Regions from separate parts of the Anoxybacillus sp. genome, predicted to be linked through region 3. Evidence: predicted binding sites of a transcription regulator. Region 3 holds the regulator's gene; each other region holds the start of a gene.
The links. The regulator Rex, encoded in region 3, represses fermentation and respiration genes when NADH is low (regulators of the CRP and FNR family bind a similar motif). The targets are predictions, from matches to a motif close to TTGTGAAATATTTCACAA.
Positions count from the first base shown of each region.

Region 1: the regulator Rex is predicted to act here: its motif matches at 4,729-4,746, upstream of V7Z64_RS10610 (TIGR04053 family radical SAM/SPASM domain-containing protein).
Region 2: the regulator Rex is predicted to act here: its motif matches at 3,665-3,682, upstream of pflB (formate C-acetyltransferase).
Region 4: the regulator Rex is predicted to act here: its motif matches at 4,425-4,442, upstream of V7Z64_RS02120 (L-lactate dehydrogenase).

Region 1 is NZ_DAITON010000117.1:521-6,504, forward strand. It holds gene namA (NADPH dehydrogenase NamA) at 1-985, opposite strand, end outside; gene proI (pyrroline-5-carboxylate reductase ProI) at 1,057-1,878, opposite strand; T-box leader at 1,923-2,138, opposite strand; gene V7Z64_RS10590 (MBL fold metallo-hydrolase) at 2,321-3,268, shown strand; gene V7Z64_RS10595 (SDR family NAD(P)-dependent oxidoreductase) at 3,265-4,050, shown strand; gene V7Z64_RS10600 (iron-sulfur cluster biosynthesis family protein) at 4,065-4,379, shown strand; gene V7Z64_RS10605 (CDGSH iron-sulfur domain-containing protein) at 4,411-4,617, opposite strand; gene V7Z64_RS10610 (TIGR04053 family radical SAM/SPASM domain-containing protein) at 4,804-5,919, shown strand; gene V7Z64_RS10615 (DUF6803 family protein) at 5,931-5,984, opposite strand, start outside.
Region 2 is NZ_DAITON010000048.1:4,870-10,853, reverse strand. It holds gene ald (alanine dehydrogenase) at 100-1,230, shown strand; gene V7Z64_RS06640 (amino acid ABC transporter ATP-binding protein) at 1,270-1,992, opposite strand; gene V7Z64_RS06635 (amino acid ABC transporter permease) at 1,989-2,642, opposite strand; gene V7Z64_RS06630 (basic amino acid ABC transporter substrate-binding protein) at 2,709-3,509, opposite strand; gene pflB (formate C-acetyltransferase) at 3,774-5,984, shown strand, end outside.
Region 3 is NZ_DAITON010000119.1:119-6,102, forward strand. It holds partial or broken gene V7Z64_RS10670 (IS66 family transposase zinc-finger binding domain-containing protein) at 1-375, opposite strand, end outside; gene groL (chaperonin GroEL) at 673-2,289, opposite strand; gene groES (co-chaperone GroES) at 2,360-2,644, opposite strand; gene V7Z64_RS10685 (CPBP family intramembrane glutamic endopeptidase) at 2,948-3,685, shown strand; gene V7Z64_RS10690 (YdiK family protein) at 3,682-3,855, shown strand; gene V7Z64_RS10695 (redox-sensing transcriptional repressor Rex) at 3,865-4,500, opposite strand; gene V7Z64_RS10700 (ABC-F family ATP-binding cassette domain-containing protein) at 4,728-5,984, shown strand, end outside.
Region 4 is NZ_DAITON010000010.1:124-6,107, reverse strand. It holds gene phoU (phosphate signaling complex protein PhoU) at 1-205, shown strand, start outside; gene V7Z64_RS02145 (endolytic transglycosylase MltG) at 241-648, opposite strand; gene V7Z64_RS02140 (hypothetical protein) at 645-962, opposite strand; gene V7Z64_RS02135 (sugar phosphate nucleotidyltransferase) at 1,107-3,494, shown strand; gene rpmG (50S ribosomal protein L33) at 3,575-3,724, shown strand; gene V7Z64_RS02125 (5-formyltetrahydrofolate cyclo-ligase) at 3,779-4,348, shown strand; gene V7Z64_RS02120 (L-lactate dehydrogenase) at 4,509-5,459, shown strand; gene V7Z64_RS02115 (hypothetical protein) at 5,536-5,721, shown strand; partial or broken gene V7Z64_RS02110 (rhomboid family intramembrane serine protease) at 5,781-5,984, shown strand, end outside.

The DNA.
Region 1 (5,984 bases), on a different contig from region 3:
ACGGTTTCGGCGCTTCAAGCGATATGCCGAGTTCGTTCGCAGCTGTTTTTGGCCAATATGGGTTGCGAAGAAGCTCGCGCCCGATAAAAACAAGATCAGCGCGCCCGTTCCGTAATATTTCTTCCGCCTGTAACCCTGACGTAATGAGCCCAACGGCTCCTGTCGGCACATTTGCTTCACGGCGAATCGTTTCAGCAAACGGCACTTGGTAGCCAGGGTATGCATCAATTTTTGCCGGAACGACGGCGCCAGAGCTTACATCGATCAAATCAACACCTTGCGCTTTCATTCGTTTAGCATAGTCAATGTAATCATTGACTGTTAACCCGTCTGGATGATAGTCGTGCGCAGAAATGCGCACAAATAGTGGACCGTCCCACACTTCTTTTATCGCTTCAATGACTTCGCCTAAAAAACGATAGCGATCTTCTCCACCGTATTCATCCGTTCGTTTGTTTGTAAGCGGCGATAAAAATTCGTTAATTAAGTAGCCGTGCGCAGCGTGAATTTCGATGACGTCAAAATTAGCTTCCTTTGCTCGCCGCGCCCCTTGCTGAAAGGCGTGAATCGTTTCTTCAATTTCCGTTTTTGTCATTTCTTTTGGTGTGCGCATGTTGTCATCAAACGGAATAGGGGAAGGAGCAATGATTTCCCCAGAAACGGTCGCTTTCCGTCCGGCATGTGCAAGCTGAATGCCAATTTTGGCTCCTTGTTCATGAACGAGCGTCGTGAGCGTATGCAATCCACTTATATGGTCGTCGCTCCAAATGCCTAAATCGCGTGCCGAAATTCTCCCTTGTGGTGTAACTGCCGTCGCCTCGACAATAATAAGTCCGACTTGCCCGACAGCCCGCGTTGCATAATGAATGAGATGCCAGTTGTGTACCGTTCCGTCTTCGAGATCACACGCATACATGCACATCGGCGACATGACGATGCGGTTTTTCAATGTGACGTCTCGTATCGTATATGGCGAAAAAAGCATACAACATCCCTCCGATCGTATTGTTTACAAAAATCATATCACGTACTGTTGGAAAAGAAAAACAATTTGCCTTATTGAACGGAGGAAAGAAGTGCTTCACCGAGCTCTTTTGATCGTTCAGTTGCTCGTTTAATGCAAGCAATCATTGCTTCTTGATAGCGGTATTGCTCGAGCACGCCGATGCCTGCTTCAGTCGTCCCCCCTGGGCTTGTGACTTCTTTTCGTAAAATGGAAGGATGTTTGTTCGACGCTTTTAACATATGGGCGGCACCGATAATCGTTTGTAAAATGAGCTCTTTCGCAATATCGTGATCAAGCCCGATTTCATCGGCCGCTTTTTCCATTGCCTCCACTAAGTAATACACGTAAGCAGGTCCGCTACCAGATAACCCTGTCACAGCATGCAAGTGCTTTTCATCAACAATCGTCACAATTCCGACCGTTTCAAATAACGTTTTTGCGATGCGCATATGTTCGTCCGTTGCGTATGCCCCTTGCGCTAATGCTGTGGCGGATTGTCCGATGGCTGCGGATGTATTCGGCATGGCGCGAATGACCGGGATTTGTTTCCCGATTAGCGATGTAATTGTATCCGTCGTCACTCCTGCAAGCAATGAAATAATCAGCTGTTGTTCACAAAAAGCATGTGCGATTGGCGTAAGACTTTCCGCAACATCTTTTGGCTTCATGGCTAAAATGATAATATCGGCTTCTTTTACCGCTTGTTCTTTATTCGTTTCCGTTCGCACCCCATACGTTTGTTGCATATACGTGAGTCGTTCCATGCGCGAGCGATTCGTTACGATCATTTGCTTTGGTTCATATAGCGTTTGTATAACTCCTGAAATAAGCGCTTCTGCCATCGATCCTGCTCCGAGAAACGTGATCGTCATTTTTTTATCCTCCTTATCCCCAAAATAAAAAGACCTTTCGTCCGGTAAAGGACGGAAAGGTCTTTTATTTCCGCGGTACCACCTTTGTTGGCACAAGTTGTGCCCACCTTTTGTGCCGGTATCGTCGGCAAGACGGTTAGGTTTGCCTAACAGCTCATAGGGTAGGTTCCATGATAAAGAGGGTAATGAAACCTTTCAGCCTACGGGTTTCACTCTCTTGTTACCATTTATCATGTACTGGCCCTATTCATCGCTTCGCACATATATGATTTGCTTGCAATTATGCATGAAAAACGAGCGTGTTGTCAATAGGTTTCGTCTAATTACTTTCTGAATTTTTTAATAAATAAATTAAAAATAAATGACAAATAGAAAAAATAGGTGTAAACTGATAAACAGACGAGACGGAAAATTATGATGATATAATGAAGGAGCTAGAACGATGGAACAGTTGCATCGCATTGTCGTTCCAACGCCATTTGCCGTTGGAGATGTGAACATGTATATTCTTGAAGGAGAACGATTAACGCTCGTTGATGCTGGGGTGAAAACGGAGGAAGCATGGAACGTTTTCGTTCGTGAATTGCAGAACATCGGCTACCAACCGACAGATATTGAACAAGTCATCATTACGCACCACCATCCAGATCACGTCGGTTTGCTTGATTATTTGCCGCCGTCACTTCCTGTTATCGGGCATCGCAAAGCTGCGCCTTGGATTGCGAAAGATGCTGCTTTTTTTTCGTGGCACCAACAATATTTCGAACAATTTTTAATCGAGTGTGGCGTTGGTGAAGAGGGTGTGATGAAACTAGGAAACTTTCGGCGTTCTCTTCGCTTTTCGTGCGAGCGCTCGCTCACACAAGAAGTGAAAGAAGGGGATGTGATCGAAGGATGGATGGTTATCGAAACGCCAGGTCATGCGCAAAGTCATATTGTATTATATCGTGAATCGGACGGTCTGATGATCGGAGGAGATCATTTGCTAGCAGCGATTTCATCCAATCCGCTGTTAGAACCTCCTGCGATTGGTGAAAAGGAACGACCGAAGCCACTTTTGCAATATAATGATTCATTAAAAAAACTACTCCAGTACGACATTACAACCATTGTTACGGGACATGGGGAAGATGTGACAGATGTCGCACCGCTTATTGACAAGCGGCTTGAAAAACAAAAAGAACGTGCACAGTACGTGTGGCAACTGTTGAATGAAAAGCCGATGACGGTATTTGACGTATGCCGGGCGCTTTTCCCGACTGTATATGAGCGAGAGTTTTTGTTGACGATGTCTGAAACGATTGGCCAACTGGACTATTTAGAGGCGATAGGTGCAGTGAAAAAAGAAAAAGATGATCAAATATATATGTACGAAGCGGTGAGATCATGAAACTGAAAGGGAAATACGTTGTTATTACAGGAACATCGAGCGGCATCGGTGAACAAATCGCATACGAAGTAGCGAAACGCGGAGGAATACCTGTATTGCTCGCACGTTCAAAAGAAAAGTTAGCGCAAATTGCGCAACAGATTGAACAAACGTACAGTATTTCTTGCCTATATGAGCAATTAGATGTTAGTAACGTAAAAGAAGTAGACGATGTATTTGATCGCTTGCTCACCTCGATCGATGTCCATATTCTTGTCAATAATGCTGGTTTCGGCGTATTTCGATACGTTGAACAGATTGATCTTTCGGAAGCGAAGCAAATGTTTGATGTCAATGTGCTCGGATTGATCGCTTGTACGAAAAAAGTGTATGCGCATATGATGGAAAAACGATCGGGTCATATTATTAATATCGCATCCCAAGCAGGAAAAATTGCCACGCCGAAATCGAGCGTATATGCGGCGACAAAACATGCTGTGCTCGGATTTACAAATAGTTTACGAATGGAAGCATCAATGTATGGCATTTATGTGACGGCTGTAAACCCTGGACCAATCGAAACGAACTTTTTTACCGTTGCTGATACGTCTGGGGAATATGTAAAGAACGTAAAGCGATGGATGCTCCGCCCGGAATTTGTCGCAAAGCGCATCGTTGATGTGATGCTTACCCCTACGCGCGAAGTGAACTTGCCGTTTTGGATGCATATGGGAAGCCGTATATATCAACTATTTCCATCGCTCATTGAAAAAGTGGGCAAACAAGCATTTTTAAAAAAGTAAGAGAGGTTGAAATGATGAACGTGACATTGACAAAACGAGCGATTGAACATCTTCGTCGTGTTCAAGGAAATAAACATGTGAAACTCATATACGATACAGATGGTTGCGGATGTGCCGTAAATGGAGTGCCTGTTTTGTTGCTCATCGATGAACTAGATGAGCATGATGTAGCGATCGAAACAAACGATGTGCCCATTTGGATGGAAAAACATCAGCTCATTTTTTTCGATGATCAAATGACGCTTGACGTTGTCGATGGAGCAGGGTGTTTTCAATTAAAAAGTCCAAATCAAATATTGAATCCGCGCATGTCACTGGTTGAGCGCTAAAAAATAAAAAAGCCCGGAATAAAAGCCGGGCTTATTCGTTTTTCGGCGCGCGAACGACCGATTGAAATTTTCCTTTATGGGCTGCATCACAAAACGGCATGTTTTGTGAGAGCCCACAACGACAGAGAGAAAACGTTTCTTTTGTTTCAAACTTGTTTCCTTCCATGTCAATTAATTCGACATCGCCGGTTACACGAAATGAACCATTATCCATCACTTTAATTTGTACTTTCGTCATTTTTCCACCTCCTTGTATACCTTATATCGTATATACTATCTTATTTCATATTGGAAATGCAAGGACGTACATGTTTGTCTGAATGGTGACAAGATAGCTACATTATACTTTTTGTGATAAATATCACATGATCCCTCTCCACCTTTTTGTACAATGGGAAGTAGTGATTGAATCGGAGGGATCAAAATGCGTGATTTTCATCAAAATCCATTTATCGTTATATGGGAGTTGACGCGAGCGTGTCAACTCAACTGTCTTCATTGTCGGGCAGAAGCGCAATATCATCGTGACCCATGTGAATTAACGTTTGAAGAGGGAAAACAACTTATTGATGACATTTATGAGATGGATCAACCTCTTCTCGTGTTCACAGGTGGCGATCCACTGATGCGTCCAGATGTGTACGACATTGCTAAATATGCGATTGATAAAGGACTTCGTGTATCGATGACGCCAAGCGCCACACCAAACGTAACGAAGGAAGCGATCCGAAAAGCAAAAGAAGTAGGGCTTGCCCGTTGGGCGTTTAGTCTAGATGGGCCAAATGCCCAAATTCATGATCACTTTCGTGGCACATCCGGTTCGTTTGACTTAACAATGAAAGCGATTCAATATTTACACGAGCTTGACATTCCAATTCAAATTAATACGGTTATTTCTCGTTATAATGTTCATGTTCTTGATGAAATGGTGCAACTTGTTGAAAAGCTTGGATGTGTGCTTTGGAGCGTATTTTTTCTCGTACCGACAGGCAGGGGGAAAGAGACGGATATGATTTCACCCGTTGAGCATGAAAAAGTGTTTCGTTGGCTTTATGAAACGAGTAAACGTGTACCGTTCGATATTAAAACGACTGCAGGACAACATTATCGACGCGTTGTATTGCAACAAAAAATGCGAGAGCAACAAATTGATCAAGCTATTCGCTATGAAGACGTGCTAATGAAAGGGATGACTGGGCAAGTAGATGGTTTAGGGCGCGCCCCAAAAGGAGTAAACGATGGTAATGGCTTTGTATTTATTTCCTATATCGGTGACGTATATCCGAGCGGATTGTTGCCTGTAAAAGCAGGAAATGTACGCGAACAACCACTATCGCACATTTATCGCCACTCGCCAATTTTCAAGCAGTTAAGAAATCCAGATGGATATAAAGGAAAATGTGGTGTATGTGAATTTCGCTATGTTTGTGGTGGATCGCGTTCGAGAGCGTATGCGGTGACAGGCGATTACTTAGCGAGTGAGCCATATTGTATTTACATTCCGAAAGCGTGGCGTCAAAAAGAAAAGGTCGGCGAATAGCTGACCTTTTCCTACATATTCATGTGATGTGTTTGTCCGGTTCCTAAGGATGGGTCCAACATACC
Region 2 (5,984 bases), on a different contig from region 3:
GCTCGTTTTTTCTTTCTCCTTTCTTAACAAACAACAAGTGATAAAAAACATTTATACTGTAGATAATACGAAAAGACAACTTGAAAGGGGAAACAGCACATGATTATTGGTGTTCCAAAGGAAATTAAAAATAACGAAAATCGCGTAGCCATTACACCTGCTGGCGTCATGTCGTTCGTCAGCAATGGACATACTGTATTAATTGAGAAAGATGCAGGGATTGGAAGCGGTTTCACAAATGAAGCGTACGTGAGCGCAGGGGCACAAATTGTTGAGCGTGCCGCAGATGTATGGGCGCAAGCGGATATGGTTATGAAAGTGAAAGAGCCGCTACCAAGCGAATACGAATACTTCCGTCCAGGATTAATACTATTCACATATTTACACCTTGCTGCTGAGCCTGAGTTAGCGCGTGCACTTAAAGAAAAAGGTGTCATTGCGATCGCTTATGAAACGGTACAAGTTGGTCGCACGCTACCGCTCTTAACTCCGATGAGCGAAGTGGCGGGACGTATGGCAGCGCAAATCGGTGCCCAATTCCTTGAAAAAACAAAAGGCGGAAAAGGTATTCTTCTTTCCGGCGTTCCAGGCGTTAGCCGCGGAAAAGTAACGATTATCGGCGGTGGAGTCGTTGGAACAAACGCTGCCAAAGTGGCAATCGGCTTAGGCGCAAACGTAACAATTATCGACTTAAGCGCCGAACGTTTGCGTGAACTTGACGATATTTTCGGAAGCCAAATTAATACGCTTATGTCTAACCCGATGAACATCGCGCAAGCTGTCGCCGAGTCCGACCTTGTGATCGGTGCCGTATTAATTCCTGGAGCGAAAGCGCCAAAACTTGTGACAGAAGAAATGGTAAAAGAGATGCAACCAGGCTCTGTCATCGTTGACGTAGCAATTGACCAAGGCGGCATCGTTGAAACGAGCGACCATGTGACGACACACGACAACCCAACATATGTGAAACACGGCGTCGTTCACTACGCGGTAGCAAACATGCCAGGAGCTGTTCCGCGCACATCAACACTTGCGCTTACAAACGTGACAATGCCGTACGCATTGCAAATCGCAAATAAAGGGGTACACAAAGCGGTTGCCGACAACCCTGCATTACGCCTCGGTGTAAACGTCGCAAACGGAGAAATCACATACGAAGCTGTCGCACGCGACCTCGGTTACGACTACGTTCCGGTTGAAGTAGCTTTGGAAAAACAACTATTAGCATAAAAAAACAAAAGGTGTCCTGACAAACGGGACACCTTTTTCCTATAACACTTTGGATAAAAACGACTTCGTTCGCTCATGTTGTGGTGCATCAAAAATTTGTTGTGGCGTTCCTTCCTCTACGATCACTCCACCGTCCATAAAGAGAACACGATCCCCAACTTCACGCGCAAATCCCATCTCATGCGTCACGACGACCATCGTCATTCCTTCTTTCGCCAACTGCTTCATAACCGCAAGCACCTCACCGACCATTTCTGGATCAAGGGCAGATGTCGGTTCATCAAACAACATCACTTTCGGTTCCATCGCAAGCGCACGAGCGATCGCGACCCGCTGCGCCTGTCCGCCCGATAAAGAGTCCGAATATACGTTCGCCTTATCTTGCAAACCGACTTTGGCAAGCAATTGTAGCGCTTTTTCTGTCGCTTTTTCCTTTGGCCATTTGCGCACTTTCATCGGAGCAAGTGTAATGTTATCAAGCACCGTCATATGTGGAAATAAATTGAATCGTTGAAATACCATTCCTACTTCTTCGCGCACTTTATTTAAATCCGTTTTCGGATCTTTTAAATGGAATCCATCGACGATAATATCGCCTTCATCGAAATCTTCAAGCATGTTTAAACAACGTAAAAATGTCGATTTTCCTGAACCGGAAGGACCAATGACAACGACAACTTCTTTTTCACGAATATGCACGTCAATTCCTTTTAACACATGTAGCGATCCGTACGATTTTTTTAAGTTGGTCACTTGAATCATGCATCATACCTTCTTTCTAACCGGTGTAACAGCTTGCTTAGCGAAAGAGTGAGAATTAAATAAATAAGGGCAACAGTTAAGTAAGGCTCCCAAACGCGATAATATTGACCTTGCATCGCCCGTCCCCAATACATTAGTTCAGGTGCTGCAATGATAGCCGCAAGTGACGAGTCTTTAATAAGGACGATAAATTCATTGCCAAGCGGTGGGATCATTCGCTTAATCGCTTGCGGTAAAATGATGTAGCGCATCGCTTGTACATGTGTCATACCGAGCGAGCGAGCTGCTTCCATTTGACCACGATCGATCGATTGAATGCCGGCCCGGAAAATTTCTGCGATATACGCAGCTGCGTTTAACGATAAAGAAATCGCCCCTGATACGAGCGGATTCGGCTGTGCTGTAAACATCGGCATGACACCGAAATGAATAAGTAAAATTTGTACAAATAGCGGTGTTCCACGGAAAAAATGAACGTACCAATCAAACGGAAGACGAATGAAGCGGTTTTGAACCATTTTTCCAAGCCCAATTACTAACCCGAGCATCGTCCCAAAGACGATACCGACTAATGATAGGCCGATCGTCCACAATACCCCTTTAAGAAAGAACGGCGCATATTCAACTACAATATCAAAACGAAAATCCATATGTCTCACCTTTCCCTTTGAAAAAATTGCGTAACTGGAGACAGTTACGCAACTTTTACGTCCATGTTATTGCTGTTGTTGTAATGATTCAATATTCGGTTCTGTGCCAAACCACTTTTTATAAATTTCTGCATACGTGCCATTTTCAATGACTTTTTTCAACGCTTCGTCTACTTTTTGTTTGAGCTCGCTACCTTTCGGGAACATAAAACCGTAAAATTCGGATTCAAAATGATCTGGATCTTCAAACGCTACAATTTTAGCATCCGGATTATTTTTTACGTATTCGTTCGCTACCGCATTGTCCGTCACAACTGCTTCCACACCGCCATTTAATAAATCCATAATCGCAACGACCGTATTCTCAAACTTTTTAATGTTTTTATTCTCTTTTCCTAAAATTTTTTCAACTGCTTCTTGTCCAGTTGTACCATTTTGGACCCCGACTACTTTTCCTTGTAAATCTTTTGCGCTTTGAATTGAACTTCCTTCTTTCACAAGAATCATATGTGTTGATTCAAAGTAAGGAATAGAGAAGTCGTATGTTTTTTTCCGATCGTCGTTAATCGTAATGCCCGAAACAGCCATATCTGCTGTTTTCCCTTGAATAGCCGCAAACAATGGATCCCAGCCGATATTTTTTAATTCATATTCTAACCCTGCTTCTTCCATGACTGCTTTTAATAAGTCGACATCAAATCCGACAATTTCCCCTTTATCCATATATTCAAACGGGGCAAACGCTGCATCTGTTACAACGGTAATTTTCTTTTCTGTTGTTGCCGTTTTTTCTGTCGAACCGCCGCATCCGACAAGCGCAAACATAAGTGTAAAAACAAGTGTTGCAATCATTCCTTTTTTTATCATTGTTATTCCCCCTTACTATTTGCTGTAAAATAATAAATACTTGTGTATAAACATGTTATGCTCCTCATGTTTCACATATTATCAGCTTTTTTGTTTTTATGCAACAAATTTTATAAAAATAATTTTTGGAAAAATCTTTATTTTAAAAAATGTTTTCGTTCAATCTTTCACAAATTTTTCAACACTTTATTCTCCCGCGCGTGTAATAAAGTAGTATTCTTTATATAGGGGGTACTATTCCTTAATGATTGGGAGGAGATTATGATGGCGCTACTTACTGTGAATGAAGCGTTAACGGACGCATGGAGAACGTTTAAAGGTGATAAGTGGAAAAAAGAAATTGACGTTCGCGACTTTATTTTAAATAACGTAACCGTTTACACAGGGGATGAATCGTTTTTACAAGGTCCAACTGAAGCGACAAAAACACTTTGGGAACAAGTGATGGAACTTTCAAAACTTGAACGCGAAAAAGGCGGCGTTCTCGACATGGATACAGAAATTGTATCGACCATCACGTCGCACGGACCAGGCTATTTAAACAGGGAACTTGAAAAAGTTGTCGGTTTTCAAACAGATCAGCCATTTAAGCGAGCGCTCATGCCATTTGGGGGCATTCGCATGGCGGAGCAGGCGTGCGAAGCTTACGGATATGAAGTGAGCGATGACGTAAAGAAAATTTTTACTCAATATCGTAAAACGCATAACCAAGGCGTATTTGACGTGTATACGGACGAAATGAAAGCGGCACGTAAAGCCGGAATTATTACAGGACTCCCTGATGCATACGGACGCGGCCGCATTATCGGAGACTATCGCCGCGTTGCTTTATACGGCGTTGATCGTTTAATTGAAGAAAAGAAAAAAGACTTACGAAACACAGGTGCGCGTACAATGAGCGAAGACATTATTCGTCTCCGCGAAGAACTAGCAGAGCAAATTCGCGCCCTCCAAGAACTAAAAGAAATGGCTGCAAGCTACGGCTACGATATTTCAAAGCCGGCGCGTAACGCACATGAGGCGTTTCAATGGCTATACTTTGCTTACCTCGCTGCGATTAAAGAACAAAACGGTGCAGCAATGAGTTTAGGTCGCGTTTCTACGTTTTTAGATATTTATATCGAACGCGACTTGCAAGAAGGGACATTAACAGAAAAAGAAGCACAAGAGCTCGTTGACCATTTCGTTATGAAGTTGCGCCTCGTCAAATTCGCGCGAACACCAGAATATAATGAGCTATTTAGCGGCGACCCAACGTGGGTAACCGAGTCGATCGGCGGTGTCGCGATTGACGGCCGTCCGCTTGTGACGAAAAACTCGTTCCGCTTCTTGCATACGCTCGACAACTTAGGGCCTGCACCGGAACCAAACTTAACGGTGCTTTGGTCCACACAATTGCCAGAAGCGTTCAAAAAATATTGCGCGAAAATGTCGATTCAAACAAGTTCTATCCAATATGAAAATGACGATTTAATGCGCCCTGAGTTCGGCGATGACTACGGCATTGCGTGCTGCGTATCCGCCATGCGCATCGGCAAACAAATGCAATTTTTCGGCGCGCGCGCAAACCTTGCGAAAGCATTATTATATGCGATTAATGGCGGCGTAGATGAAAAATTAAAAGTGCAAATCGGTCCAGAATTTGCGCCAGTCACATCTGAATACTTAGATTACGATGAAGTGATGCGCAAGTTTGATAACGTCATGGAATGGCTTGCTGAATTGTATATTAATACATTAAATGTCATCCATTACATGCACGATAAATATTGTTATGAGCGCATTGAAATGGCGCTCCACGACACACATGTCATGCGCACAATGGCAACGGGAATCGCCGGCCTTTCTGTTGTCGCCGACTCATTAAGCGCAATGAAATATGCAAAAGTAAAAACGATTCGCGACGAAAACGGCTTAGCTGTCGACTTTGAAATTGAAGGCGACTTCCCGAAATACGGTAACAACGATGATCGTGTAGATTCGATTGCTGTCGATATTGTTGAGCGCTTTATGACAAAATTGCGCAAACATAAAACGTATCGCGATTCAAAACATACAACATCGATCTTAACAATCACGTCAAACGTCGTCTATGGGAAAAAGACAGGAAATACACCTGACGGCCGTCGCGCGGGCGAACCGTTTGCACCTGGCGCTAACCCATTGCACGGCCGCGACACAAAAGGTGCGCTTGCATCGTTAAGCTCTGTTGCAAAATTACCGTATGAATATGCATTAGATGGCATTTCAAACACGTTCTCAATCGTGCCAAAAGCGCTTGGTAAAGATGATGCAACACGCGTTCAAAACCTTGTGGCCATTTTAGACGGATATGCTAAAAAACGCGGTCACCATTTGAACGTCAACGTCTTTAACCGCGAAACGTTGCTCGATGCGATGGAGCACCCAGAAAAATATCCGCAGCTCACCATCCGCGTATCAGGCTATGCGGTGAACTTTATTAAATTAACACGC
Region 3 (5,984 bases):
ACGCAAAGAAGCCCCACATCCTTGACACGTATGCACACGGTGGACGACACGATGATGTGGATGTTCCACTTGACGGAGCGTCGTTCCTTGATGTCCTTCTTGTCCGCCTGGCTTGTTGCCAGATGGCTTGCGAGAAGAATGGGTGTGAAAACGGTCAGAAGATGGGGGCAAATGGCTATTGGAGCTGTTTTTTTTCGTGCGTGCTTCCAGCTCTTGAACGCGATACTTGAGTTGTTCATTTTCTTTGCGTAGCTGTTTGTTTTCTTTCAACAGTTGCTCAATGACTTGTTGTTGGTGAGTAATGAGCTGCTTTTGTTGTTGGACTTTGCTGATTAAGCTCTCAACTGTAAATACAGCTTGTTGTACCGTCAACATGCGATTCACCTCCTTGTCTATCAATATTCACATCATAGACAGGAAAAGCAAAAAATATTCAGCTCACTTTATGATGTGGCTGAATAGTTACAGAATTTCATTAGAAATGCAATAAACAATAAATTCACCTAATATAATTTCATAATTCCTTATGTTCGTTTTTGTTGTGTTTTTGAATTTCCGATCTTCCAAAAAATCTTGATATGCAAATTTGAGCAACAAAAAAGAACTACCTCCTTTAAGGAAGTAGCCCTTACGATTGAATATATTTGTTTCTGCGACTAGTTCTCTTTTATATTACATCATGCCGCCCATGTCAGGCATGCCAGGTGTGTTTTTGTTTTCTTCTGGTTTATCAGCAACAACCGCTTCTGTTGTTAAGAACATAGCCGCAACAGATGCTGCGTTTTGAAGCGCAGAACGAGTAACTTTTGTTGGGTCAACAATACCCGCTTCGATCATGTCAACCCACTCGCCAGTTGCTGCGTTGAAGCCAACGCCAGGTTTTTCTGTTTTTAAGCGCTCTACGATGACAGAGCCTTCTAAACCAGCGTTTTGTGCGATTTGACGAACTGGCTCTTCGATCGCACGAAGAACGATTTTCACACCAGTTGCTTCGTCGCCTTCCGCTTCAATAGCCGCAACTTTGCTGTATACGTTCATTAACGCTGTACCACCGCCGGCAACGATACCTTCTTCAACTGCCGCACGTGTTGCGTTCAATGCGTCTTCAATGCGTAATTTGCGCTCTTTCAATTCAGTTTCTGTTGCAGCACCAACTTTGATTACCGCAACGCCACCAGCTAATTTCGCTAAGCGCTCTTGTAATTTTTCACGGTCAAATTCAGAAGTTGTTTCTTCTAATTGTGCACGAATTTGGTTGATGCGTGCTTGAATGTCTTCGGCACGACCAGCGCCATCAACGATTGTTGTATGTTCTTTTGTTACAACAACTTTCGCTGCACGACCAAGTGAAGCAATTGATGTTGATTTTAACTCGCGACCTAACTCTTCTGTGATAACTTCGCCACCTGTTAAGATCGCGATATCTTGAAGCATCGCTTTGCGACGATCACCGAAGCCAGGCGCTTTAACTGCAACAGCTGTGAATGTACCACGAAGTTTGTTTACAACTAATGTTGCAAGCGCTTCGCCTTCTACATCTTCAGCAATGATTAACAATGGCTTACCTTGTTGAACAACTTGCTCTAATACAGGAAGAAGTTCTTGAATACTTGAAACTTTTTTATCTGTAATTAAGATGTATGGATTTTCCAATACAGCTTCCATTTTATCAGAGTCTGTAATCATGTATGGAGATACATAACCACGGTCAAATTGCATACCTTCCACAACATCTAATTCTGTTGTGAAACCTTTAGACTCTTCTAATGTAATGACGCCGTCTTTACCAACGCGCTCCATCGCTTCTGCGATAAGTTGACCAACTTCTTCGTCAGCCGCAGAAATCGCTGCAACTTGAGCGATTGAGTCTTTGCCTTCAATTGGTTTAGAGATTGCTTTTAATTCTTCTACTGCAACAGCAACAGCTTTTTCAATACCTTTGCGAATACCCATTGGGTTCGCACCAGCTGTTACGTTTTTCAATCCTTCACGAATCATCGCTTGCGCTAATACAGTCGCTGTTGTTGTACCGTCACCAGCAACATCGTTTGTTTTGCTTGCTACTTCCGCAACAAGCTTCGCACCCATATTTTCAAACGGATCTTCTAATTCGATTTCTTTTGCGATTGTTACACCGTCATTTGTAATTAATGGAGAACCAAATTTTTTCTCTAATACAACGTTACGACCTTTTGGACCTAATGTTACTTTTACTGCATCAGCCAATTTATCTACACCGCGTAACATCGCACGACGAGCTTCTTCGCTGAATTTAATTTCTTTTGCCATACATCTTACCCCCTTGATGATAATTTTTGTTAAGTATTTTTGTATGCTTTATATGTTATCAGGCGAACGATTAACCAATCACAGCTAAAATGTCGCTTTCACGTAAGATTAAGTATTCTTTTCCATCATATTTCACTTCTGTACCCGCATATTTTGAGAAGATGATGCGGTCACCAACGCTTACTTCTGGAGCTACGCGCTCACCATTGTCAAGAACGCGACCTGAACCAACTGCAACAACTTTTCCTTCTTGTGGTTTTTCTTTCGCTGTGTCTGGTAAAACAATTCCGCTCGCTGTTTTTTCTTCAGTTTGAATTAATTCAATGACAATACGATCACCTAGTGGCTTCAACACGGCAAACGACCTCCTTAATTAGATTTTCGTTCCGTTATTAGCACTCATTCTTATTGAGTGCTAACACACTTATTATATTAATGAACTTTTTTCAATTTTGCAAGTAGGAAGTTAAAAATTTTTCATTAAATGATTCCCTCTTTCATTATGTCTTTCCTTTCGAAATTCATACAAAAAATATGATAAAATGAAAAAGTATTCAATTTGGAAAGCGGAGGACGATCATTCGCGCAGCTAAGAAAGCAGACGCTTAGAAAATGCTCGTCTAAAGCTAGACAATTTGCACGAGAAGGGGTTGAACATGTGAAAAAGCAATATTGGTATGTCATCATTACATACGTCGCTATGCAACTATCGAGTTTAGTCGGCGTTCCTTTACTTGCGCATAGCGGATTTATCAACGCATCAAATAAAGATATAGCTATATCGATCGCCTCGGGATACTGGGCTGTCATTAGTTTTTCCCTCGCGCTTCTCTTCGTTCTCTATTTTATGAGGGAAGACATGGCGTACTCGTATGACCGTCACCGCGCGTCAATGGGAACGTCAATCTTTTGGTCAATTGGGGGCTTTTTGCTCGCTCTTTTTGCTCAAGGCATCGCAGCAAATATTGAGATGCACGTATTTGGCGTCGAGATGGGGTCCGAAAATACGAGACGCATTGTTGAGATGGTGAAGCTAACACCAGCGCTTATGCTCGTCACTTCGATCGTCGGACCGATTTTAGAAGAAATCATTTTTCGAAAAATTATTTTTGGAACGCTGTATCAAAAATATAACTTTTTCTTATCAGCAACTGTCAGTTCCCTTTTATTTGCTGTCGTTCATTTAGAGTTTGAACATTTGCTTCTTTATGCAACGATGGGATTTGTATTTGCTTTCTTATATGTGAAAACAAAGCGTATTCTCGTCCCTATTGCAGCACATGTACTGATGAATACATTTGTCGTTGCTATTCAAACGTTATTTGCTGAAGAAATTGAAAAGATAATGAAAGAAGCAGAACAAATGCAATTCGTGATTTGGAGGCTGTTTTCATGAAGTCTGAGCCGTTGTTTTACTTTTTGATGGGCATTTTATTCACTTATTTTGCTGTTGATAGTGCTGACGATGGCATTTGGGACGTCACAACGATGCTATTTATTCTTATTGCTACATTAGATTTTGGCACCGCTATTCGTTCTTTATTGAAAAAAACCTCCCGCTCGTAAATGGGAGGTTTACTCATTTCCGTAATGTTTTAAAAAGTAAACAAGTGACTGCAATTCGACCGCTAAATCAATATGATGAACACGAATGTGTTCAGGTACATGCAGACGAGCAGGCGTGAAGTTTAAAATCCCTTTAATGCCTTTTTGGACAAGCCGATCGGTAATCGGTTGGGCAACTTGGGCTGGAACGGTTAAAATGGCTACCGTAATCCCACCTAGTTTTTCTTCCAATTCATCTAAATGATAAACAGGCACTCCTCCTACTTCCGTTCCTACTTTATCTGGATCTACATCGAATGCCATCACAATTTTCGTATTATTGTTTTTGCTAAAATTGTAATTTAAAAATGCCGTACCTAAATTACCAACACCGAACAACGCTACTTCTGTCGTTTCATCTTGATCCAACGTTTTTCTGAAAAACGACAGCAAATAATTTACATTATAACCGTATCCTTTTTTTCCAAGCGCACCAAAGTATGAAAAATCACGGCGAATCGTTGCTGAATCGACTTTTACGGCTTCACTTAACTCCGCTGAAGATACACGCTGCTTTCCTGATGCATGCAAGTTTTTCAAAAAACGATAATACAACGGTAGTCGCTTTGCGGTCGCCTGCGGAATTTTTGGTTGTTCATTATTCACGAGTCAATCCCCCACATTTCCTTTCACAAATAGTTAGCGCTTTCATTTTTCTCTCCTATACGTCTGAAAAGTTCTCCCCACTTTTAAACTATACACTATTTTTTTCATTCTGTCTTTCCTTTGTACCCTTTATTATTATTTTTGTCAAATTTGTTATTCGCACACTAGTGTTGCCGAACATCAAGAAAGTACGTTACACTATCAAAAGAAGATTGAGGTGAAAAATGATGATCATTTTACAAGTAAATCAACTATCCAAATCATATGGGGCGGAACAAGTTTTATCAGACATTAAGCTTGAAATACAAGAAAAAGACCGTATCGCGTTAGTTGGAAGAAATGGGGCGGGGAAATCTACACTATTAAAAATCATTGCTGGCCAGCTGTCGTACGACGCAGGTGAAATCATAAAGCCGAAACATGTGACAATCGGCTACTTAGATCAATATACAGGCTTGCAAGCACATCGTTCCATTTGGGAAGAGATGCTCGATGTTTTTGCACCGCTTCAACAGATGGAAAAACAACTACGCGAGCTAGAACAACAAATGAGCGTACACGACGCTGACTATGGACGTCTACTCGAACAATACGATCGGTTACAAACGGAATTTAAAGAAAAAGGCGGATATCAATATGAGGCAGATATTCGCTCTGTCCTCCACGGCCTTCGCTTTTCCCAGTATGATTATACGACAAAAGTATCGACATTAAGTGGTGGACAACGGACGAGACTAGCACTTGGGAAATTACTCCTTTCTAAACCGGATTTACTTATATTAGACGAACCGACAAACCACTTAGATATGGAAACGTTGCAATGGCTTGAACAATATTTAAAAAATTATAGCGGTGCCATTCTTATCGTCTCCCATGACCGCTACTTTCTTGACCAAATCGTAACACAAGTGTACGAATTGGCGCGCACAAAAATAAAAAAATATGTCGGCAACTATACAAGCTACTTACAACAACGCGCAGAACAGTTTGAACAACAAGTAAAACGATACGAAAAACAACAAGAAGAAATCGCAAAACTAAAAGATTTTATTCAACGAAATATCGCGCGTGCTTCAACAACAAAGCGCGCACAAAGTCGTAGAAAGCAATTAGAAAAAATAAATATAATTGAAAAACCACTCGGTGATGAGAAATCAGCATCGTTTCGTTTCGAGATCGAACGGCCAAGCGGAAACGACGTACTAGCAGCCACCGATATAGCGATTGGTTACGATCGCATTATTGCAAAAAATCTTTCATTCCGCGTCACTCGTGGTGATAGTATCGCATTAATTGGACCGAACGGCATCGGGAAATCGACTCTTTTAAAAACGATCATTAAACAACTCCCTGCAAAACAAGGAGAGCTCCGTTACGGAACAAACGTACAAATTGGCTATTATGATCAAGAACAAGCACAATTAACGTCGAATAAACGTGTCATTGATGAGTTATGGGATGAAGATCCATTAAAAACGGAAAAA
Region 4 (5,984 bases), on a different contig from region 3:
TATGGACGATGAAGTCGATCGTTTGTATGGGGAGACGATTCGTGAACTGCTTGAGCGGACGAAGGCCCATCCTGACGCCATGTCACAAATTACACAACTATCTTTTACTGCTCGCTACATCGAGCGCATTGCTGATCATGCAACAAACATCGCTGAAAACGTGTTTTATTTAGTAAAAGGGAAACATTATGACTTAAATGACTAAATAAAAAGGATGCCCACGTACGTGCGTGGACATCCTTATTTTGTTATTTGGTGTGCAATTTGTTCATACGACATATCGCTTGTAATGACGTATGTTCCGGGGCGCACAGCGCGTGTCAACTGATGCGTATCAAGGTATGTTAAAAAGGATTGTGCATTATCAATAATGCGAGCTTGCTCAAGGCGTTTAGCAATGTCTCGACTCGTTTCCCCTTTTTCGATCGTTAACGTATAAATGTACGTTTGTTTTGGAGAGGATGTCGTGTTTCTTTTTTCTGTTTTTCGTTTTTCTAGCTCAGCAGCCAGCTTGTTTCGTTCAGCCATAAGCTGCTCATATTGTTGTTTCGTTATGTGTTTATCGTCGACATACATGTTATAAACGATAGCCAACATAGTTGTAGCAAACAATATGCCAGCCGCAAATGCACGTGTTGTTTTTCTCATCGTTCATTCCTCGCGATCGTTATGCTCACTTCATCGATCGGCATATTCAGTTTCCGAGCAATTTGTTCTTTTGTCCACCCTTGCTTATATAAGTTCCATATTTGTTGTTCGTTTGAAAACGGCTCGCTCCCAATCAGCAATTCCTCTTCTATCGCTTTAACTCGTTTTTTGATCTCATATAATTGTTGCATGGTGGACAATGTCAGTTGTTCTACTTGTTCTTCTACTTCTTTCGTGCTGTCTTTTTGGAAAAAAGAAATAAGTAACAGTAAAGCAGCAAAAGAAACAAGGCCAACAAATGTATATTCGATCATGCTTTTCACCCCATTTTATTATACATAGGAATGTAGTTGTCATGCATCATTTTTACGTAAAATCGACAATTTTCGTATATTGTCCGAATATGATTGTCATGATATGATGGAAAAAAGTGTGCTTTCACTTGGGGGGGATACGTTGTGAAAGCGGTCATTATGGCGGGGGGAAGAGGAACGCGACTACGCCCTTTAACTTGCCATGTTCCGAAACCGCTCGTGCCGATTATGAACAAACCAGTGATGCAGTATAGTATTGAATGGTTAAAACGATACGGAATTACAAATATTGCTGTAACCGTTCAATATTTAAGTGACGAGATTGTTCGCTATTTTGGTGACGGGCGGCGGTTCGGTGTGCGGCTTCATTATTTTGAAGATGACATACCACTTGGAACGGCAGGAAGCGTGAAACATGCGCAATCTTTTTTAGACGATACGTTCGTTGTGATCAGCGCAGATACAATTACAACAATTGATCTGCAACAAGCGCTAGACTTTCATTTCTCCAAACAAGCAATAGCTACCGTTCTTATGCACCACGAAGCTATTCCTCTTTCATACGGTGGAATTGTAACAGATCGACACGGAAAAATAGTTCATTTTGTGGAAAAACCAAAATGGAATGAAGTATGTAGCGATTTAGTGAATACAGGCATTTACATTTGTCATCCAACCATCTTTGATCATATGCCAGAACACCCACCTTACGATTTCAGTCAACATATTTTTCCACATCTCATTCAAAACGGATATCCGATATACGGATGGCAAGCAGATGGGTATTGGTCTGATATTGGTGTCATTGAACAATACCATCAAACACATATCGACTTCATGAATCGTCATTTCGTTTCACCGCATTATAGGGAAATTGCGCCTGGAGTATGGATTGGTGAGCGGGTTGAGATTGCGCCAGGGGCAAAGTTGGAGGGACCGATTGTTATTGGGGATGATGTATGTATTGACCAACATGCCTTGATTGGTCCTTACACAGTCATTGGTGCCGGTTCATTCATTGGAAAGTATGCGTCGCTAAAACGCTCGATCGTTTGGTCGGACGTGTATGTAGATCAGCAAAGTGAATTGCGAGGGGCGATCGTGGCGAACGATGTGTACATCGGTAAAAAAAATGAAATATTTGATTACGCGGTCATTGGAACGAAGTGTAAATTAGAAAATAAGGTAAAAGTACAACCTTCAGCAAAAATTTGGCCGAATAAAACGATTGCTGAAAAAACGAGGGTAAAGGAGGCGATCGTATGGAAAGAACGACAGATGAAAGCATCGTTTAGTGAGCGGGGAATGAAAATACGGGCAGCTGATGTGCAGCCGTCACTCATTGTGCAGCTTGCATCAGCATATAGCAACTTATATAAAAAGGAAAGCTGTATATTAATCGGTTTTGACGATCATCCGCTTTCTGAAACGATTAGCACGTTATTTGCCCAATGTTTGCACATGTATGGTATGTACACAAATGTATATGACGGAGCATATTTGCCTGCTTTTCGGTATATCATCTCGAATAAGCGTTATCAAGGAGGCATATTTATCGCTACAAATGAACATGATGAAGTAACAATTGACATATACGATGAATACGGCTATCCCATCGCTCGAAAAGAGGAGCAAGCGATTGAACAGCAAATGGGATATGAACAAACTCGTTATATGTCAATGACTTATATCGGTAAAGCAATCGAACAAAAAGAAGACGATGATATGTACGTTCACGCATTGCGGCAATGGGTTTCTTTTTCCTCATTAGATCAATGGAAAGTGGTTGTGTGTAGTTCCCCTTTGTTACGAGAAGTGATTGAACATACGCTTCAGTCGTTCGCTATTGAAGTAATTTGGACAGCAGATCAAGATGAGGAGTACATGAGGGACGAAATACAAAAGACACAAGCCCATTTTGGAATTGCGTTTGATCATTTTGGAGAACGTTTTCGAGTTTTTGACGGGCGAGGAATGGCTTTAACAAATGAAGAAGTCATCGCTTTACATGTATTAGTATCCCTTTTGTTTAGTGAAACGAAAAAAGTAGCAGTTCCTTCTTGGGCGCCGTCCGTTTTGCATACGCTAGCAGAACGTTTACATGGCGAGATAATTTATGTCAAAGATACGAGACGAGACTTTCTTTTTGCCCATCATCATGAACCGTTTCATTTTTATTTTGATGGATTATATGCGTGCATACAACTGTTGCACTTGTTAGTGATTGAACGTTGCTCCCTCCGCGCCATTTTGTCGTCCATTCCGACGATCCATTTATCGTGTCGTCATGTGTATTGCTCATGGAATGAACGTGCTGCTGTGATGCGCAAGTTGCTAGAAGACGCAAGCGACAAGCGGGTTGATTTTACAGATGGAATGAAAGTATATCACGAAGACGGGGCATGGACGTTAATTTTACCGAAGCTTGATGAACCGACGTTGACCATTTATTCACAAGCGGCAAATGCTCAAAAGGCAAAAGAATATACGAAATACTATATAAAGAAAATTCGGCAATATCAAAACGTATAAAATTCATATGGAATTTGTTTAAAAAAAATGATATGATGGAAAGGTGTGATTATAATACTTTTGTTTGGAGGGAAAGAACGATGCGTGTAAATATTACGTTAGCATGCACAGAATGCGGCGAACGCAACTATATTTCAACAAAAAACAAGCGCAACAATACGGAGCGTCTTGAATTGAAAAAATATTGCCCACGAGACAAAAAAGCAACGCTTCATCGTGAAACGAAGTAAGCAGCAGGAACTTTCTCCTGTTGCTTATTTTTTTATGAAAGAGGGGGAAGGATAATGGATAAGAAATTATTGCGACAGCAGATGAAACAACGTATTTTACATATGACAAAAGAAGAGCGTAAGAAAAAAGAAACAATCATTCACGACATACTATTTCAGCAACATAGTTGGAAAAAAGCACATGTAATTGGCATAACGATATCGCGGCAAACCGAAGTGGATACAATGGCCATTATTGAACGGGCATGGCAAGAGGGAAAGAAAGTTGCGATTCCAAAATGCGACGTGCGGACGAAACAAATGATATTTCGAGAAATTTGCTCGTTTCAACAAACAGAACGCTCTTTTTTTGATTTATATGAACCGATTGTGGAAAAAACGCAAGAAGTGCAAAAGCACGATATACAACTGTTATTTGTTCCGGGGCTCGCTTTCGTTCGCCGAGGGTATCGGCTTGGCTACGGAGGAGGATATTACGACCGATATTTAGTAGACTTTTCTAACGATACCGTCTCTCTCTCGTACGACTGTCAAATTGTTTCTACCCTACCGGTCGAAACACATGACATTCCTGTTCAAATCGTCATTACGAATGAAGGAATTATCGTTTGTGAAAGCGAATAACAAAACAGTATAAGCGTTTTCATATCATACAGGTGAAAAAATTAACAAAATGTTAATAATTCATGCCTTATAAACTTTGTGAAACAGTGTACAATGTAAGTGTGAAACAGATAAACAATGCACATATTGTAAAATAACATAAACGAAAGGTGGAAGAACAATGTCTAATCAAGTGAATCGTGTCGTCTTAGTCGGGACAGGTTTTGTCGGTTCAAGTTATGCGTTCGCACTTTTAAACCAAGGGGTAACAGAAGAACTAGTACTTATTGATATCAATAAAGAAAAATCAGAAGGAGATGCGATGGACTTAAACCACGGCATGCCGTTTGCTCCGTCGCCAACGAAAATTTGGTTTGGAAATTATGAAGACTGCAAAGATGCAGATCTCGTTGTGTTAACAGCTGGAGCAAATCAAAAGCCGGGGGAAACAAGACTAGATTTGGTGGAGAAAAATACGAAAATTTTCAAGAATATTATTGATCAAGTGATGGCGAGTGGATTCGATGGTATTTTTCTCGTTGCGACAAACCCTGTTGATATTTTGACATATGCTACATGGAAATTTTCAGGTTTACCAAAAGAGCGCGTTATCGGTTCAGGTACGATTTTAGATACAGCTCGCTTTCGTTATTTGTTAGGTGAATATTTCCATGTCGATACACGCAATGTGCATGCTTATATTATTGGTGAGCATGGAGATACAGAGTTGCCGGTTTGGAGTCATGCATTTATCGGGTGCCGCCCCATTGCTGATATGATGAAAGAGAAAACTGAATATAAACAAGAAGATTTAGATCAAATTTTTGTGAATGTGCGTGACGCAGCATATCAAATTATTGAGCGAAAAGGTGCGACATATTATGGAATTGCTATGGGTCTCGTTCGTTTGACAAAAGCGATTTTACAAAATGAAAATAGCGTTCTTACCGTATCCGCTTATTTAGAAGGTCAATACGGACAAAGCGATATATACATTGGTGTACCTGCGATCGTCAATCGCAACGGCATTCGCGAAGTTGTCGAATTGCAATTGAATGAGACAGAAAAGGAAAAATTTACTCATTCAGCAACTGTATTAAAAGATGTTATGAAGCGTGTTGGATTACAATAGGTTGTCTCATCATGAGGCAACCTTTTTATAATTTCGTTTTGAAAAGGGAACGGTAAAAACGAGGAGGTTGATCATATTGAATGGGAGAACATGGATTTTCACCTTACTTGCCGTACTAGTTCTTTATCGGTTTCGCTATCGGTTACTGAATGAAGTATTGAAACGGGAATCTGTTCGAAAGCGGCTTGTGCAATGGGGGATGTCTATTCCGTTCATTCGCCATCGCCTTATGCCCACATTATTTTTACAAAAGTACAAATAGTTGCGCTTTGTAAAAGAGTATGGTAAAAGAGGGGTATAATAGCGAAGGGAGAGGGAAGGTTGAGCATTCGCTTTGATTTTGTATATTGGCAAATGATGTTCCAACTTTTAAAAGCAGATCATGAAATCGTCTATTTGTCGTCTGACGAAAGAGAAGCTTGGCTACAGTCCACGCGCGAGCGAAAAGCGCCCCTCGTTCGCCTCGTTCGCGCGGACATCGATTGGGGCATATCGTTAAAACGCGATATACAACGTGCGCTTATT